DNA from 2 places in the Exiguobacterium sp. MMG028 genome. Region 2 is predicted to be linked to the other one. Evidence: a T-box and tRNA genes for the amino acid it is inferred to sense, from the RefSeq annotation. Region 2 holds a T-box; the other holds one or more tRNA genes.
What was found. The T-box of region 2 lies ahead of argS (arginine--tRNA ligase). A T-box ahead of a tRNA ligase gene usually reads a tRNA of that ligase, here a tRNA-Arg.

Region 1: it encodes a tRNA-Arg, which carries the amino acid that the T-box ahead of argS (arginine--tRNA ligase) is inferred to sense. The anticodon was not compared.

What each region holds. Positions count from the first base shown of each region.
Region 1 is NZ_JAQJIN010000002.1:5,141-11,790, reverse strand. Features, by position in the region: gene whiA (DNA-binding protein WhiA) at 1-77, shown strand, start outside; gene PJK55_RS07300 (CopG family transcriptional regulator) at 162-401, shown strand; gene PJK55_RS07295 (DUF2179 domain-containing protein) at 492-1,007, shown strand; gene PJK55_RS07290 (hypothetical protein) at 1,097-1,540, shown strand; gene PJK55_RS07285 (MerR family transcriptional regulator) at 1,597-2,292, shown strand; gene clpP (ATP-dependent Clp endopeptidase proteolytic subunit ClpP) at 2,336-2,911, opposite strand; tRNA gene PJK55_RS07275 (tRNA-Arg) at 3,063-3,135, opposite strand; gene PJK55_RS07270 (RNA polymerase factor sigma-54) at 3,254-4,399, shown strand; gene PJK55_RS07265 (glutaredoxin family protein) at 4,405-4,662, shown strand; gene PJK55_RS07260 (sugar-binding transcriptional regulator) at 4,772-5,800, shown strand; gene gap (type I glyceraldehyde-3-phosphate dehydrogenase) at 5,860-6,650, shown strand, end outside.
Region 2 is NZ_JAQJIN010000003.1:265,950-275,702, reverse strand. Features, by position in the region: gene PJK55_RS12020 (MMPL family transporter) at 1-1,601, opposite strand, end outside; gene PJK55_RS12015 (hypothetical protein) at 1,693-2,493, opposite strand; gene PJK55_RS12010 (YycC family protein) at 2,624-2,788, shown strand; gene pulA (type I pullulanase) at 2,804-4,801, opposite strand; gene PJK55_RS12000 (YajQ family cyclic di-GMP-binding protein) at 4,870-5,361, shown strand; gene PJK55_RS11995 (metallophosphoesterase family protein) at 5,358-5,936, shown strand; gene argS (arginine--tRNA ligase) at 5,982-7,664, opposite strand; T-box leader at 7,723-7,934, opposite strand; gene PJK55_RS11985 (GGDEF domain-containing protein) at 8,089-9,753, shown strand, end outside.

The sequences.
Region 1 (6,650 bases), on a different contig from region 2:
GAATTAACCATCGACTTCGTAAAATTGACCAAATTGCCGAGCGTGTGCGGAGTGGCGACGAGATTGCCTCATCGTGACGCGGTTGCACCAAAACCATTCTTCCTATATAATAAGCAACTGGAATAGGTTTACTGAATAGGAATTAAAGGAGCTTCATCACTATGTCGAATGAAAAGAAAAGATTATCGCTCACGATTGACGCTAAGCTCGACCAAGTCATCACGGAGCGCGCAAAAGAAATCGGAATTCCGAAGAGTGCACTCGTCACGTTCGCAACAAGCCTTCTCTTGAACCAACTTCGTGCAGAAGAGTTGTTGAACGGAGATAAGAACGCGATCTACGAAGTGATTCGTAAAGACTATGAATTGCTTACGAGCGTGAAAAATCTAGATACGAAATAATCAGGTTGACTTCGGTCAGCCTTTTTTAGTTGCATCTCTCTCTGAAATTTGGAATAGTGGTGGTAATGAATTTGAACGGAGGTCGATCGAATGGGTCAAATCTTACTCATCCTATTGCTACAACTTATCTACGTCCCGGTGCTCACGCTCCGGACAATCATGCTCGTGAAAGGGAAGACCGTCATCGCGGGTCTGTTCGGAACGCTTGAGACACTCATCTACATCTTCGCACTCGGAATCGTATTCCAAGATTTGACGACGCTCGGTATGATCGTGTACGCAGTCGGATTCGGGCTCGGGATTTTACTCGGTGGCTACGTCGAACGTAAACTCGCCATCGGCTACAACATGATCCAAGTCCACACGAAAGAATATCCGGCAGAGCTCATTCAACAGATGCGCGACAATGGCTACGGGGTGACACATTACCAAGGACAAGGTCGAGACGGTGTCCGTTATCGTCTGGACGTCTTGGCAGCCCGTACACGGATGAAAGAATTGCGTGAACTCGTCGAGAAGCATGAGCCGAAGGCGTTTCTCGTCGCATTCGACCCGATCGACTTCAAAGGCGGCTATATGATGAAAGGACTGCGTCGTCCGAAATGACGCACAAGACTCACGGAAGTGGGTCTTTTTTTGTTGGAGTAGGGATTTTACTGCATGATAGGGAATGAGTGAGGAAAGGAGATGAGACCGTGAAGCGTAATCGACGTTTTTGGATTGTATTGATTGGGTTACTTGTCGGTGTAGGGGTGATCTATGCCGCCGTGTCTTGGTTCGGTGATGGGGACGACCCTGTCAAACCGCCGCTGCCGACGGTTCGTGTCGGCTCGGTGACGGCGGAAGTAGAACAATCGACGTATTGTTGGGAAGCCGGCAGTCGTGCGACGTGCGCCGACTATGGCTTGCCGGAAGCGGATGACCTGCAACTCATCACGGTCAAACCGGGTGACGCGATTGACGTTGTCTACCATGCTGACCCGGTGGAATCGAGTTTCTTTCAGATTGAGGACGGAGAGCTCGTCCCGGCTGAACCGGTCGTACCAGACGAACCCGGTATTTATCTATACGAGGTCGGCGGGGAATGGACGCAGGGCGACAGTCGATACGTGTTCGGTGTCAGGGTACCCGAAAACTAATGGTTGACCTGCCTCTTAGGGACGACTGTACAGTGAAGATAGGAGGTGGGAACACAGTGATTCCGATTGGAAGAGTGGCACATGTGACTGGATTATCGGTCAAAGCCATCAAATTTTACGAAGGGCGCGGTTTGATTCGACCGACACGATCGGGCAACCAATATCGGATGTATGGGATGAAAGAGATTCGACGGTTGAGTGAAATCAAACGATTGCGCCAAATCGGGCTCAGTTTAGAGCAGATTCAATCAGGTCAGTCGACTGATACGCTACTTGAAACACGGTTATGTGAAGTCAGGAAAGAAATCGAACAGCTTTGCCAAATCGAGAGACAGATTCGGTCGATGCAGTCAGGAGGGGATGACATGAACATTCGATATGAAACATTACGTGAACCGATTACAGTCTATGGATATGGGAGTACGTTAGAAGAAATCCCGAAGGTGTGGGCCAGACTCCAACCAGAATTGACGACAGATGAGTCATACGGCGTCTGCCTCCCACAAGAGAACGGCTATGTGGCTGGCATGACGAAGCCTGTGAGTGGGGAAGAATCGCGACAAGTCGAACTGACCGAAGGGAACTATATCGTCGCGACGGTCGAAGGGGGTATCCCGATGATTCCTACAACGTACGAACAACTGTTAAACGTTCCAGACGTGATGCTTCGCGACGCCGTCGACTTTGAACGTTATATTCACGGTCAAGGCGGAGCGGACGACATGATTGAAGTCTGGATGCCCATCGAATAGAAAAAGACGTTTCCCGTTTGATGGGGAAACGTCTTTTGTATGATTAGCGTGTCATGACTTTGTCGATGAGACCGTAGTCTTTCGCTTGGTCAGCTGCCATGAAGTAGTCACGCTCTGTGTCGCGCTCGATGACTTCAAGTGGCTGTCCAGTGTTCTCTGCCATGATTTGGTTCAATTTCTCACGCATTTTGATGATGCGTTCTGCGTGAATCTTAATGTCTGACGCTTGGCCTTGTGTGCCGCCGAGCGGTTGGTGAATCATGATTTCTGCGTTCGGAAGTGCGAAGCGTTTTCCTTTTTCACCGGCTTGGAGCAAGAAGGCACCCATCGATGCAGCCATTCCGATACAAATCGTCGACACGTTCGGCTTGATGAAGTTCATCGTGTCGTAAATCGCCATGCCCGCTGTGATCGAACCACCTGGGCTGTTGATGTAGAGCGAGATGTCCTTTTCTGGATCCTCAGCTGCGAGGAAGAGAAGCTGTGCGACGATTGAGTTCGCGACGTTGTCGTCAATCGCACTTCCGAGAAGGATGATACGGTCTTTGAGCAAGCGTGAGTAGATGTCGTACGCGCGCTCCCCACGGCCTGTCTGTTCGATAACTGTTGGAATTAACATTGAATCTGCCTCCTTTATGTAGGTTGTAAGTTCATCATACCTGTATAGTCAATGTTGGTCAAACGATAGTCATCGTTTTTCACCTATTCCACGATTTTCTCGTTATGAAACGAAAAAGAGACCAGGCAATCTGCCTGATCTCTACATCTGATACACCCGGAGAGATTCGAACTCCCGACACCTGGCACCGGAAACCAGTGCTCTATCCCCTGAGCTACGGGTGCATGTGTGTGACACGAATTTATTATACATTTGTTTTATTAAAAAAGCAATCCTGTTCATTACGCTTTTTTGAGCGCGCATGGATTTGGTTCGTTACAATAGAGAAGAGGGGGGAGGACGATGCAACGGCAAGAACAAAAACAAGTGCAACAGCAACAGATGACGCAAGACCTTGTGCAACGGCTACCGGTGCTCGAGGCGGACCGTCTGGCGCTCTCGTTTCGTCTCGCACGTCTGGCGCGCCATAATCCAAACATTCATATCGGGAGCGGGGATCTCGGATGGGTAGCGGATGCGGCGAGCGCGTTCGAAGAGAAGCTGTTCACCCAGATTCGAGAAGGAAGCGGCAGCGACTCGGAGAAAGAGCTGAGACGACAGCTCGTCCTGTTGCTCGACCATCGGGGACTATTGCCGGATATGAATGACGTATTGGCAGAGCGACTCGGTGTCGACGTGACTCAAATCGAACAGGCGAGACAGGCACTCTTATTTCTTGAACCAACGGGAATCGGGGCGAGAACGGAACGAGAGTGTCAGTATCGGCATGCAATCGAACATGAGGACCCACGCGTCGTCGATGTATTTGATGCGATTGAGAGTGGCGTGAGCCAAAAACAGATGGCGAGCGTGCTCGCGATTTCAGATGAAGAGCTCGCCCATTTAGAGCGAATCGTCGCGACACTGCCTAAACGTCCTTTATTATATGAAGAAACGGGTCACGTCTTTCCGGAAGTCGAAGTGCAATATGAAGATGGAGAACTAATCACAACGTGGCTCAGTCCGGAACTTGACGCGACGCGAGTCGGCAATGACCGCGAGGCGAAATGGTGGATGACATCCCTTGCGATGCGAAACGAGACGTTACGAGAGATATGGGCTGTTATCGCGTCACGTCAGACCGAGTGGCTGAAAGGAGAACTCGTCCTCAATCCGCTAACCCGTCGGACTGTCGCACAACAAATCGGCAAGCACGAATCAACAGTCGGGCGTGCCATTCAAGGGAAGTTTGCGAAGACTGAAGGCGGGATCATGGAGTGGAAACACTTTTTCGTCCGGTCGACGAGTCATGGGCATTCACCGTTCATGATCAAGCGGACGCTCGCAGAACTGATTCAACGGGAGAAGGCCCCACAAAGTGATCAGGCACTCGCGGACGAACTCGCCCGATACGGCTATCCAGTGACGAGACGGACCGTGACGAATTATCGGGAAGAACTTGGATTCGGCAACTCACGTGAGCGTGAGCGGCAGTTATGGAAGGGATGATGGAAATGAAACTAACTTTATATAAACGTGACAATTGTTCGCTCTGTGACGAGGCGCTCGTCATGCTCGAATGGCTGCAGGAGGATTACCCAATCGAGCTCGAACAGATTGATATTACGGGAGATGAGGGTCTCGAGGCGAAGTACCTCTTCGAGATCCCTGTTCTTATACACGAAGGAGAAGTCATCAGTCAAGGGCGATATGATGACAACAAAGTTGAAGATTTTGTTAAGTATACGCTTACATCGAAAAAAAACGTTTGAAGGGGTTGCCAGACGGAAAAGTGATTGATAAGATGAACTCGTAGCGGTGGGACGCAAATAAAAAAGTGGGACAAAAATTGTCCACACTTAAAGTCGAGGGGGTAAGAGCATGATCCAGCAACTGATTCACGTTCAGAAGCAAATTGTCCCTGACCTGCTCGATACGCTCCGACATCGTTACGATATCTTACACTATGTCCGCTTGATGCAGCCGATTGGCCGCAGGACACTCGCAACGAGTTTGGGACTGACCGAACGGGTACTCAGACGAGAAGTCGACTTTTTGAAAGACCAAGGTCTTCTTTACGTCGCTACTCAAGGAATTTCCCTCAGTGAGACGGGACGAAACGTCTTACGAGACTTGCACGAGGTCATGGGAGAACTTCTCGGGATCTCAGAAGTGGCAAGAGAGCTCGAAAAGAAATTAGGGGTTCGCCAAGTCGTCATCGTACCAGGTGATTCAGATGAGACATTCTGGGTTCAACGCGATATCGGACGGGCAGCGGTCACGCAGTTAAAAGCGCGGCTCGCACCGGATGATAACGTGATTGCGGTAACAGGTGGAACGACGATGGCATCGGTTGCGGCGATGATGTCGCCCGATAAAAAAGAACGCCCGATGCATTTTGTGCCCGCACGCGGAGGTCTTGGAGAAACGCTTGAACTTCAAGCGAATACCGTCTGCTCACGCATGGCGGACCGGGCCCACGCAGACTATCATCTTCTACATATTCCGGATGAAGTGTCACAAGAGACGTTCGACCGGATGGTGGAGGAACCTAGTATTAAAAATGTACTGGAAATGATTAGAGCGGCGCGAATTGTGGTACATGGAATTGGTGAGGCAGAAACGATGGCAAAACGCCGTCACGCATCACCGGAGCATTTGCGGATGATTGAACGGCATGACGCCGTCGCCGAAGCATTCGGATATTATTTCAATGCGGAAGGTGAGATCGTCCATCGCGTCAAGACGGTCGGGATCCAACTCGAAGAGCTGGATGACATGGATACCGTCATCGCGGTTGCCGGAGGAAAATCGAAGGCACAGGCGATCGCCGCTTATGCGAAACACACGTCGAACATCATCCTCGTCACAGACGAAGGTGCGGCGAAAGAATTATTAACTTGTTATTAAAGAGTTGACCCCCCGTTGGCTCTTCAATAAATAGCTTCTACCCTAAGGAGGAAATTAACATGGCAGTAAAAGTTGGTATTAACGGATTTGGACGTATCGGTCGTTTGGCATTCCGCGAGATCATCAAAAACGAAGGAATCGAAGTTGTTGCAATCAACGACTTGACAGACACGAAGATGCTTGCGCACCTTCTCAAGTATGACACGACTCAAGGTCGTTTCGACGGAGAAGTTGAAGTACACGACGATCACTTCCTCGTAAACGGAGAGAAAGTTATCACGCTCGCTAACCGTAACCCTGAAGAACTTCCATGGGGAGACCTCGGTGTAGACATCGTTCTCGAATGTACTGGATTCTTCACTTCTAAAGAAAAAGCTGAGCTTCACTTGAAAGCTGGCGCGAAGAAAGTTGTTATCTCGGCTCCTGCTACAGGTGACATGAAGACTGTTGTTTACAACACAAACCACGACATCCTCGATGGTACTGAAACAGTCATCTCAGGTGCTTCTTGTACAACAAACTGCTTGGCTCCAATGGCTAAAGTACTTCAAGACCAGTTCGGAATCGTTGAAGGTCTCATGACGACAATCCACGCTTACACTGGCGACCAAAACACGCTTGACGCTCCACACCCGAAAGGTGACTTCCGTCGTGCGCGTGCAGCTGCAGCGAACATCGTTCCTAACACAACAGGAGCTGCTAAAGCAATCGGTCTCGTAATCCCTGAACTTCAAGGAAAACTTGACGGTGCTGCACAACGTGTACCAGTTGCTACAGGTTCACTCACTGAGCTCGTAACTGTACTCGACAAGCAAGTATCTGTTGACGAAGTAAACGCAGCGATGAAAGC
Region 2 (9,753 bases):
ATGACGGTGATCACTGCATATGGGATGCTGTCGTAAATCTCATCATAAATCTCTTCGTTAAAAGCAGCCGGTCCACCGACCTCAAATCCTTGATCTCGCCAATCGCGGACAAATGCCTGTGCTTCCTTGTCACTCGGTGGTACATCGAAACTCACGTTGACGAGGGCGAGATCCGTATTTCCATCAAGCGTGACGAGCCGTTCAAGCGGAGCGAGTTGTTCCGGGGCCGCCTCCACGAGTTGCGTGAACGCTTCAGGCGTCAAACCGGACGTCGTCAAAAAGGTCGAGACATTATCGACAATCCCTACTTCGTTTAACTCGTCTGTGAGCGTTGTCAGTTCTTCTAAAATCATCGGGTCCGTCAAATCATTCGCTTCGAACAAAATGACCGCATCGGTTGAGTTTTCCCCGAACACATCGTCAAATCGTTCAAGTGCCGCCCGTGATTCATACGAAGTCGGGAGCGCATCTGCGTCCGGAATATTTAGCTCTAAGTCACGAACGAACCAAAGACTCGGTAACAGTAACAATAACGCAATGAGCGTCATCGTTACAGGCCGCTTCATAACGAAGCGGGCAAGCTTTTGCCAGCGTTTTTCTGACTTCGTTTCGTCAGACTTGATGATCCGCCCTTTATTCAAAGCGTCCCCTACTAAGTAAAGAGATGACGGCAAGAGTGTCAGTGCGGACAAAACAGCCCCCGCGACGGCAATGAGCGCACCGAGCGCGACTGCCTGGAAGACATCGACCTGGATAAAGAGTAGACCGGCCAATCCGACGAATACGCATAGTCCAGAAAAGAGAATCGAGCGTCCTGCCGTCGCCACCGTCCGGACGATGGCTTCTTCTCTCGATTGTCCACGCGTCAACTCTTCACGATACCGATTGACGAGTAGTAATGAGAAATCAATCCCGAGCGCAATGGCGATCATCGCCACGGCGTTCAAGACGAATATGGATAATTCCATGTTTTGCGCAAAAAAGAATAGAGACCCTGCCGCTACGATGAACGTGATGAGTCCGACGAGCAACGGCATGAGTGCCGCGAGCGGCGTTCCGAAAACAAGTAACAAAACGATGAGAGCAACCGGAATCCCAATCAACTCCGCCCGAATCAAGTCATTTTTCGACGCCTCGTTCAAGTCGTCTGCAAATACCGGTTCTCCGGTCAACCGCACTTCTGTATCCGTGTCTGTGATGAGGGCGTCACGAACGGCATCAATCGAAGATTCGGCTGCTTCATAGTCTTCAAATTCAAGCACGAAGTACGAGACATCCCCTGAACGAGCATCTGGATTCTCGGACGGCGTAATGACACCATCAATCGACCGAATTGCCTCGAACCGTTGCTGTTGTTCGTCCATGACCGTTTCTATTTCTCCGCCTTCAAACAAGACGATCATCGAGGCACCGGCACGGTCGAACCGTTCATTCAACGTATCTTCTACTTGTTGGAATCGCCCGTCTTGAATCGCGAAGCCGTTTCCTCTCAACTCACCCGGGAGCTGCAGCCCAAAATAGACCGACCCTGCGAGTAAAATCGTCCAAATGAGTAGTACTCCATATCGAAAGCGAACCAACTGCCTACCTAACCATTCCATCCTCGTCACTCCTCCCTGTCTAACCATCTACTTCCCGTTTCTCTCTTCATTCATCATCACTTCACAAAAAATTCCTGAACCTGTTTCGGGTTCAGGATTCTTGTCGTTCAAAGACTTGAAGCCAACTATGGCAAAATCGTGGTGGTGCGGATAGAACAACGAGTCGATCTCCTCGGTCATCTAACAGCATGACCTTCAGCAATTGGTTGTCCGCGCACACCGTCGAACAAAACAGTTCTTCTTCTCGACGAAACAGTTGGAACGCTTCGGTCGAAGTGATTGCCGTCGTTTCGCCGACTTGATCGAGGATGACCGTATCACGGTCCCCTTTATACGGAATACGCCAGTTCTCATTCGTTTTCACATTCTCCACTAAAAAGTGATGCGTGTTTTCATCAAATAAGGTCACACATGTTTCAGGTGTGAATCGTTCAAAATCATACGTCCCTTGATATGCCAGCTCGATGATGTTCCCAAAGAGCGGAACTTCTTCGTAGCGACTATATCGAAACGTATGATCGTGGAGATTCAAAGCCACGACATCCGATTCGGCTGAATATAAGAAGATGTCATCGCCTTGCCAATAGTGCAAATTGCTAAACCAGTCACCGTTAAAACGTTGTGGAATCGCATGCGTCTCCATCTGTCCTTTTTGTAAATCAATGACTCCGTAAAGTCCTTTTTCTCGGAACCATGCCACGGCACGCGTCGCATTCGGTTCCACATATAGGGCGCACGGTGTCCAAGCCCAGTCAATCTCCCAGCGAATTTGGGACGACTCGTCAAAGAACAAAAATCCGGTTTGCGCCAAGTACAACATCCAACCTTCACCGACACGTTCTAACCATTCGATCGTTTGATGAAATTGAAAGTCTGCTGTTTGTTTGTACATTTGATCACTTCCTAATTTCAGCTTAGCAACGACCGAAGCGAAATTCGATTTTGAATGTGTTCGTTCAACACATTTTCGATTTTCCTGTATACTGTCGGTATAGATGAATGGTTCAGAAAGGAGTATACCGATGCGCCCATTACAATTATCACCAGAGACCGCGGTTGAGCTTGCGAAAAAGTTGAACGTCCCGCTCGAAGAATTGATGCATATGCCGAAGCATATTCTCGTTCAAAAAATGATGCAACTCGAGGCATCTCAAACAGAGGAAGACACACCAAAGGAGACGGATTAACGTCTCCTTTTTTGATTACTGTTCTTTACGTTTTCGTTTTTTCGATACGTACCAGAGACCACCGAGCACGGCGAGTGCGGCACCTCCGGCAACAGCGTATTTGCTGTAGTCCGGACGACGCTCTGTCACCACGAGTGTCGATAGTGGTGCGACTGTCAGATGACGGTCTTCAATTTGACGCGGCGCCGTCAGATTGACGGTATGGTCTTCCACGTTTACTTCAAACTTACCGGACGGAAGTTTAATCTCGACCGCTTCCTCTAACGCGTTATGATACACGACATGTCGTTCTACATACCCTTCGACGTGGCGGCTCAACTCGAATGCGATCACGCCTTCTTCTTCATCGAAGAAGCGTAAGTGTTTTCGAATCTGTTCCGTGTTCTCGAGTCGGAAGAGCGGATACTGTTTCCGCAGGCGCAAGAGACCTTTCACATATTCCACACTCGGCGCTTCTTGTTCTGCACGTGTCCAGTCGACACGGTTGACGACCTCACCTGAGTTAAAGCTGTTTTCGTCTCCATCCTTTGTCCGGAAGAACTCTTGCCCACTATGGAGGAACGGAATCCCTTGTCCAAGAAGTACGATGGATGTCGCCAAGCGATGACGGCGACGACGCGTCGTCTCATCATCATCTGGATTTGTCACGGACAACTTGTCCCAAAGCGTCAAGTTATCGTGACATTCGACATAGTTGACGACCTGGTTCGGTTCATCGGCAAAACTTTGGCTCGTAATCCCGCCAGCGATTCCTCGTTTCACGTCAGCCGTCATGTCTGTATTGCCGCTCACCCAGCCTGGTAAGTCTTCGATGAACACGTCTCCACGAACACCGTCTCGAATCCCATCATTAAATTGCGCGATTCGTGGCATCTTATGCGCATTGTGTTGATTCGCTTTTTTACGGACCGGGAGTGGCGTATCTAAATCCCAACCTTCTCCGATGACCAGAATGGACGGGTCGACGCGATCAAGCGCCTTCCGAATTTGATTCATCGTCTTCACATCATGTAATCCCATCAAGTCGAAACGGAATCCGTCGATCATGAATTCCTTCGCCCAATATGTGACACACTCGACCATGAGCTTACGCATCATCGCGCGTTCAGATGCCGTGTCATTCCCACATGCCGAACCGTCTGCGAGTGTTCCGTCCTCATTTAGTCGATAGTAATAATCAGGGACGAATTGACCGAGCGGTGTCGTCAACGCATCGTACGTATGGTTGAAGACGACGTCCATGATGACACGGATGCCTCGATCGTGGAGGGCTTGAATCATCGCTTTCAGTTCAATAATTCGTGTCGCCGGATCGTCTGCTGACGAGGCGTATGATCCTTCGACCGCAAAGTAATGCACCGGGTCATATCCCCAGTTATAGTTATCTTCCCCTTCACGTGACTCATTCACCGAGCCGTAGTCAAAGAATGGCATCAATTGAAGATGTGTGATACCGAGCGATGTGATGTAATCGAGTCCGGTCGGGTAACCGCTCGTGGTCGTCGTGCCCGTCTCGGTCATCCCCAAGAACTTCCCACGATGCATGGCCCCGCTCTCCGGATGACTCGTCAAATCACGTACGTGCGCTTCATAGATGACCGCTTCTTGTGAAGAATTGAATAGCGGACGTTCTTTGATCCAATGGTCCGGGTTCAAGGATGCCGGGTCAAGCAAACATCCACGCTTCCCATTCACTCCGACGACTTTTGCATAAGGATCAAGTGATTCCACTTTCTTCCCATCAATCATTGCTTCAAATACATAAAATTGACCTTCGAACAAGGCGCGGTCGAGTTCAATGACCCACGTCCCCTTCTCAGCCGGTTCGAGTTCGAGTCGATCAAACTTGCGGGCACGGGCTGTGCGATATAACTTGACCGACATCTGTTCCGCTACCGGAGACCAGACACGTAGTCGAATCTGTTCCCCTTTAAACGTCACCCCAAGGTCTTTCCCGTGATAGGCAACGTGATCTAAGTCTGCTTGTGTATGTTGATCCATTGTACGTTCCATCTCTTCACTCCTTCACTGCTTCAAATCTGCTATCATTATAACAAAACCACACAAAGGATGGATGAAACATGGCAAAAGACAATTCTTTCGATATCGTGTCCGAAATGAATCTTGAAGAAGTGAAGAACGCGATTCAAATCGCGGAGAAGGAAATTTTGAACCGTTACGACTTTAAAGGATCAAAAAGTGAGATGTCGCTCGACAACGGCGACCTCGTCCTCATCTCGGATGACGACTACAAACTCGAGCAATTGAAAGACGTCTTAATCACGAAGTTGATCAAGCGCGGCGTCCCGACAAAAAACCTCGACTATCAAAAAGTAGAGAACGCACTCGGCGGCACGGTTCGCCAACGTGTGAAATTGAAGAGCGGGATTGACAAAGATGACGCGAAAAAAATCAACAACGCCATCAAGGAATCAAAACTTAAAGTCAAATCGCAAATTCAAGACGATCAAATCCGAGTGACGGGGAAATCGCGTGACGATCTTCAAGCCGTCATGCAACTCGTTCGCGAGCTCGAGTTGTCCGTCGACGCCCAATTCACGAACTTCCGATGAAACTCGCGATCATCAGTGACCCACACGGTTCGTTTGATGATTTGAAAGCCGTTCTCGATGATGTTCGGCGTGAAACCGAGCACATTCTCTGTCTCGGAGACCTGTATGAATGCCACATCGGGAAAAAACGACGTCACGAGCGATTTCATCATGTGGAAGACGTCGTGACGTATGATCCGAATTACGAAGCATTGCTGACGTTCCCGAGTTTACGTGGTAATCAGGAGGAGCGAATCGACGAGGTGCTCGTCATCGACCATCCCGTGAAAACACGGATTTCCTTATTACCGGAACAGACGACTCTTGGAGAAGCACGCTTTTTACATGGGCATCAAGTCAAGTGGAACGAGGACTGGGAACCGATTGTCGAGAAAGGGAAATATCCACTCGTCTTCATCGGACATAGTCACATCCCGGGGATTTACCGGAAAGGAAGATCCTTGCCGTGGGAAATCGGGACACCGTTCCATTTGAAGAAAAAGCGATATGTCATCAATGTCGGTGCCGTCATCTTCGACCGGGAATGGTGTCTCTATGACACGGAAGCCCGAACAGTGACGCGGATGAAAGTGTAAGCATAGGAAAAGGACCTCAATTTTTTTGAGGTCCTTTCGTCTGTCTTACATTTCTTCCGGAGCTTCGACACCGAGTAAACGGAGTCCTTCCGTCAATACGAGCGTCACTGCCTTCACAAGCGCGAGACGCGATTGTTTGCCTGCATCTTCTTCTAAGACGCGGACATGACCGTAATACTTGTTGAACGCTTGCGCGAGGTCAAGTACATAACGGCTGATGATGGATGGTTCGCGACGTTCATGCGCACGCGTGATGACGTGTGGGAACGCGTTGAGCATCGTGACGACACCCCACGAGTAGTCATCGTCTGCACCAGTAAACGGCGAGCCATCATAGTTCCCTTTACGGAGGAGTGAATTCGCACGAGCGTTCGTGTATTGGACGTAAGGTCCTGTCTCCCCTTCGAACTTGAGCATGCTATCGAGATCGAATTCGATGTTGTTGATGCGTTCGTTCTTCAAGTCGTGGAAGACGACCGCTCCGACACCGACCATGCGTGCGACGTCTTCTGCGTTCGCAAGGTCCGGATTCTTCTGTTCGATGTTCGCTTGTGCTTTTTCGATTGCTTCTTTCAACACTTCCTCAAGAAGAACGATGCGCCCTTTGCGTGTCGACATCTTCTTCCCTTCTTGCAAGATCAAGCCGAACGGTACGTGATGCATGCCATCGACGAAGTCGTAGCCGAGCTTACGAAGAACCGAGAAGAGTTGTTTGAAGTGAAGCGCCTGTTCACCACCGACGACATAGTTCGCTTGCACGAAGTTGTACGTCTCATAGCGATAGATCGCTGCTGCCAAGTCGCGTGTCGCGTACAATGTCGCGCCATCTTTCTTCTTGATTAGGCATGGTGGTAAGTTCTCTTCTTCGAGCGAGACGACCATGGCGCCCTCACTTTCGACTAAGAGGTTTTTTTCTTCGAGCATCGCGACGACGCGTCCCATCTTATCATTGTAGAACGCCTCACCATTGAAGCTCTCAAATTTCACACCGAGGAGGTCGTATACTTTTTGGAACTCCTTGAGTGACTCGTCACGGAACCATTGCCAAAGCTCTGTCGCTTCCGCATCGCCGTCTTCAAGCTTCTTGAACCACGCGCGACCTTCGTCTTCGAGTTCTGGTTGTGTCTTCACTTCTTCATGGAAATGAACATATAATTTCAAGAGTTCTGCGATCGGATTGGCACGTACCGCTTCCTCATCGCCCCACTTCTTGTAGGCGACCATCAATTTCCCAAACTGAGTGCCCCAGTCTCCAAGGTGGTTGACGCCAACGACGTCATATCCGTTTTTACGTGCGATTTGGTTGATCGCATTCCCAATCACCGTCGAACGTAAGTGACCCATCGAGAACGGCTTCGCAATGTTTGGTGACGAGAAGTCCGTCACAATCGTTTCATTGCGTGTTGCATGTGTCGCGTACTCTGACTTCTCCTCGAGCACCGTGTTGATGATTTCTTTTGACACGACGTCACGGCTCAAGAAGACGTTGACGTAAGGTCCCGCTGCCTCGACTTTTGTGAACAATTCATCATTCAAGTCATTCGCAATGTCTGTCGCGATCATGACAGGTGCTTTACGGTAAGCTTTCGCCAATTGGAAACATGGGAACGCGAGGTCACCGTGCGCCTCGTGTTTTGGCTTCTCAATCAATGCTTCAATCTGGTCAATCGTGAGCTCGTCTCCGATGACACGTGATAACGCTTCTGCGTACTTGCGTTCATAACTCATTTGTATGTCCTCCTTCTTCGTATCACAACTCATAAAAAAAACGCCCTTTGCATAGATGCAAAGAGACGGGAATTCCCGCGGTACCACTCTTCTTGCCTGCATGATGCAGACCGCTTTATGGTGATAACGGTTCCCTCCGGCTATGCCTACTCTCGTTTCGGATAGCATCTCAAAAGTGCGTTTCGCGACGTTTGTCAGCCTGGGCTCTCACCAATCCCCAGGTCGCTTTGTTGACTAAACCATCGTTACTCTCTTTTTCATCGACATTCGTCTATGCGGTTGAAAAGCAATTTCATTATAGAGGATATTCCGTGTATACTCAATGCTAGAATTCAAGCATCATGGAACAGAAGCAGGACTCACACGAAATCGTGACGAATCTTTACTATTAGATCTTGAAATGTCCCATGCTAGGAGGGAACGCATGAACCACTTTCGTAAGATGTCCGTGCTCGGTTGGAGTATATGGAGTGCCTTATTCATCTTCACCATCGCATTATTTGCATTGGATATCCTACACGCCCCAACAATCGATTCGTTGTCGTTTATTTTAATTTCGTTGCTTGTCATCATTTTTCAACTCGACTCGATCGAAGTCAAAGGTGTGTACTTCACATTTTCTGAAAGTATCGTTTTAATCTTATTTTTATTCTTTGGATTTGAAACAGCACTCATCGTCAACCAAATCGGGTTGTTCGTCTTTCAATTCGCCAACTTGAAACCGAAAGTCGCCATCCGTCGCTTCCGCTTCACGTATCCGTGGAATGCTATTACGGCATACTTAGAGATTGTCATCCCGGCAGCTGTCTATCTCGCCCTAGGTGGGGAGACCGGTCTCGACTTTTATTCGCAAGATTCGCTCGTGCCGCTTGCTGGATTGTTCCTTGCCATCTTCTTAAACACGGTGTTCCAAAAATATCAGGTGAGATGGTGGTTCCGCGTCGACATCGCATTGAGCGATTTTATGAAGATCGCCTTCTACACGTACGTCGTCAGTTTGATTTTCATCTTAGCGGCAGCGTTTTTCCGAGAGACGAACTTACTCGTCGTCAGTAGCATCGCCGCTGCGTTAACATTCTTCATTAAACGTCTCCTCATTCAAAAAGAGCGACAAGATGCATTTAAATCCTTGATTGAGCAATACGATGAAGCGAAAGAGGCCGTTTCCTTATCACAGAGCGAGGCGCAAGCCATCGAAGTGTTTTTAAGTCAATGCGAACAGCTGAATCATTATGATGAAGGGTATGTCGAGTTTAAATTGTTTGAACGCACCCTCTACTTTGATTTGAAGACGCGACAACCCATCGATCGCCCTATCGTCTTCACCTTGCTTGAGATGAGTCAGCCAATCGAGCAAGTCCTCGATTATGAGATGCGCTTTGAATGGGATACTTCTCTTTCCGATGCTTTCCATGACGATTACCACAGCTTCGTTTCTATTCGTTCGGAGGAAATTGAAGAGATTCGTACATGGATTGTCATGACAGGAGAACCTGTATACGGTTATCCGAAGATTATTCAGCACGAGATCATCAAATTGTTAAAATCGTTCAACCGGACCATTAGCCGTTGTCACGAACGGGACCGCCTCTATACCGAGAGTCGGACGGACAGTTTAACGCTTCTCGCCAATGCACGTGCATTTTATGAATATGGCATTCAACAAATATCCGATATGTCGATGTATCCCATCTCGGTTGCCATGCTCGATATTGATTTTTTCAAAAAGATTAACGATACGTACGGTCATCAGGTCGGGGACCATGTGTTACAAGAGTTCGGACGACGAATCCGTCAGGTGCTTCGTCCCGATGACTTTGCTGCACGTTATGGCGGCGAAGAATTTATTTTATTGCTCAATCATTGTGACATGAACCAAGCAATCGAAATCACAGAGCGGATTCGCCATCAAATCGAAGCGAAACCGTTTCTTGTCGACCACCATGAAATTTCTGTCACCGCGTCCATTGGTGTCGACACAATCGAAGCGTTCGGAAACAAGCGTCTCGACGACACGATTCGAAACGCGGACCGTGCCCTGTATGTTGGTGGAAAATATGCAGGACGTAACCGTGTGGCGCACTTCAAC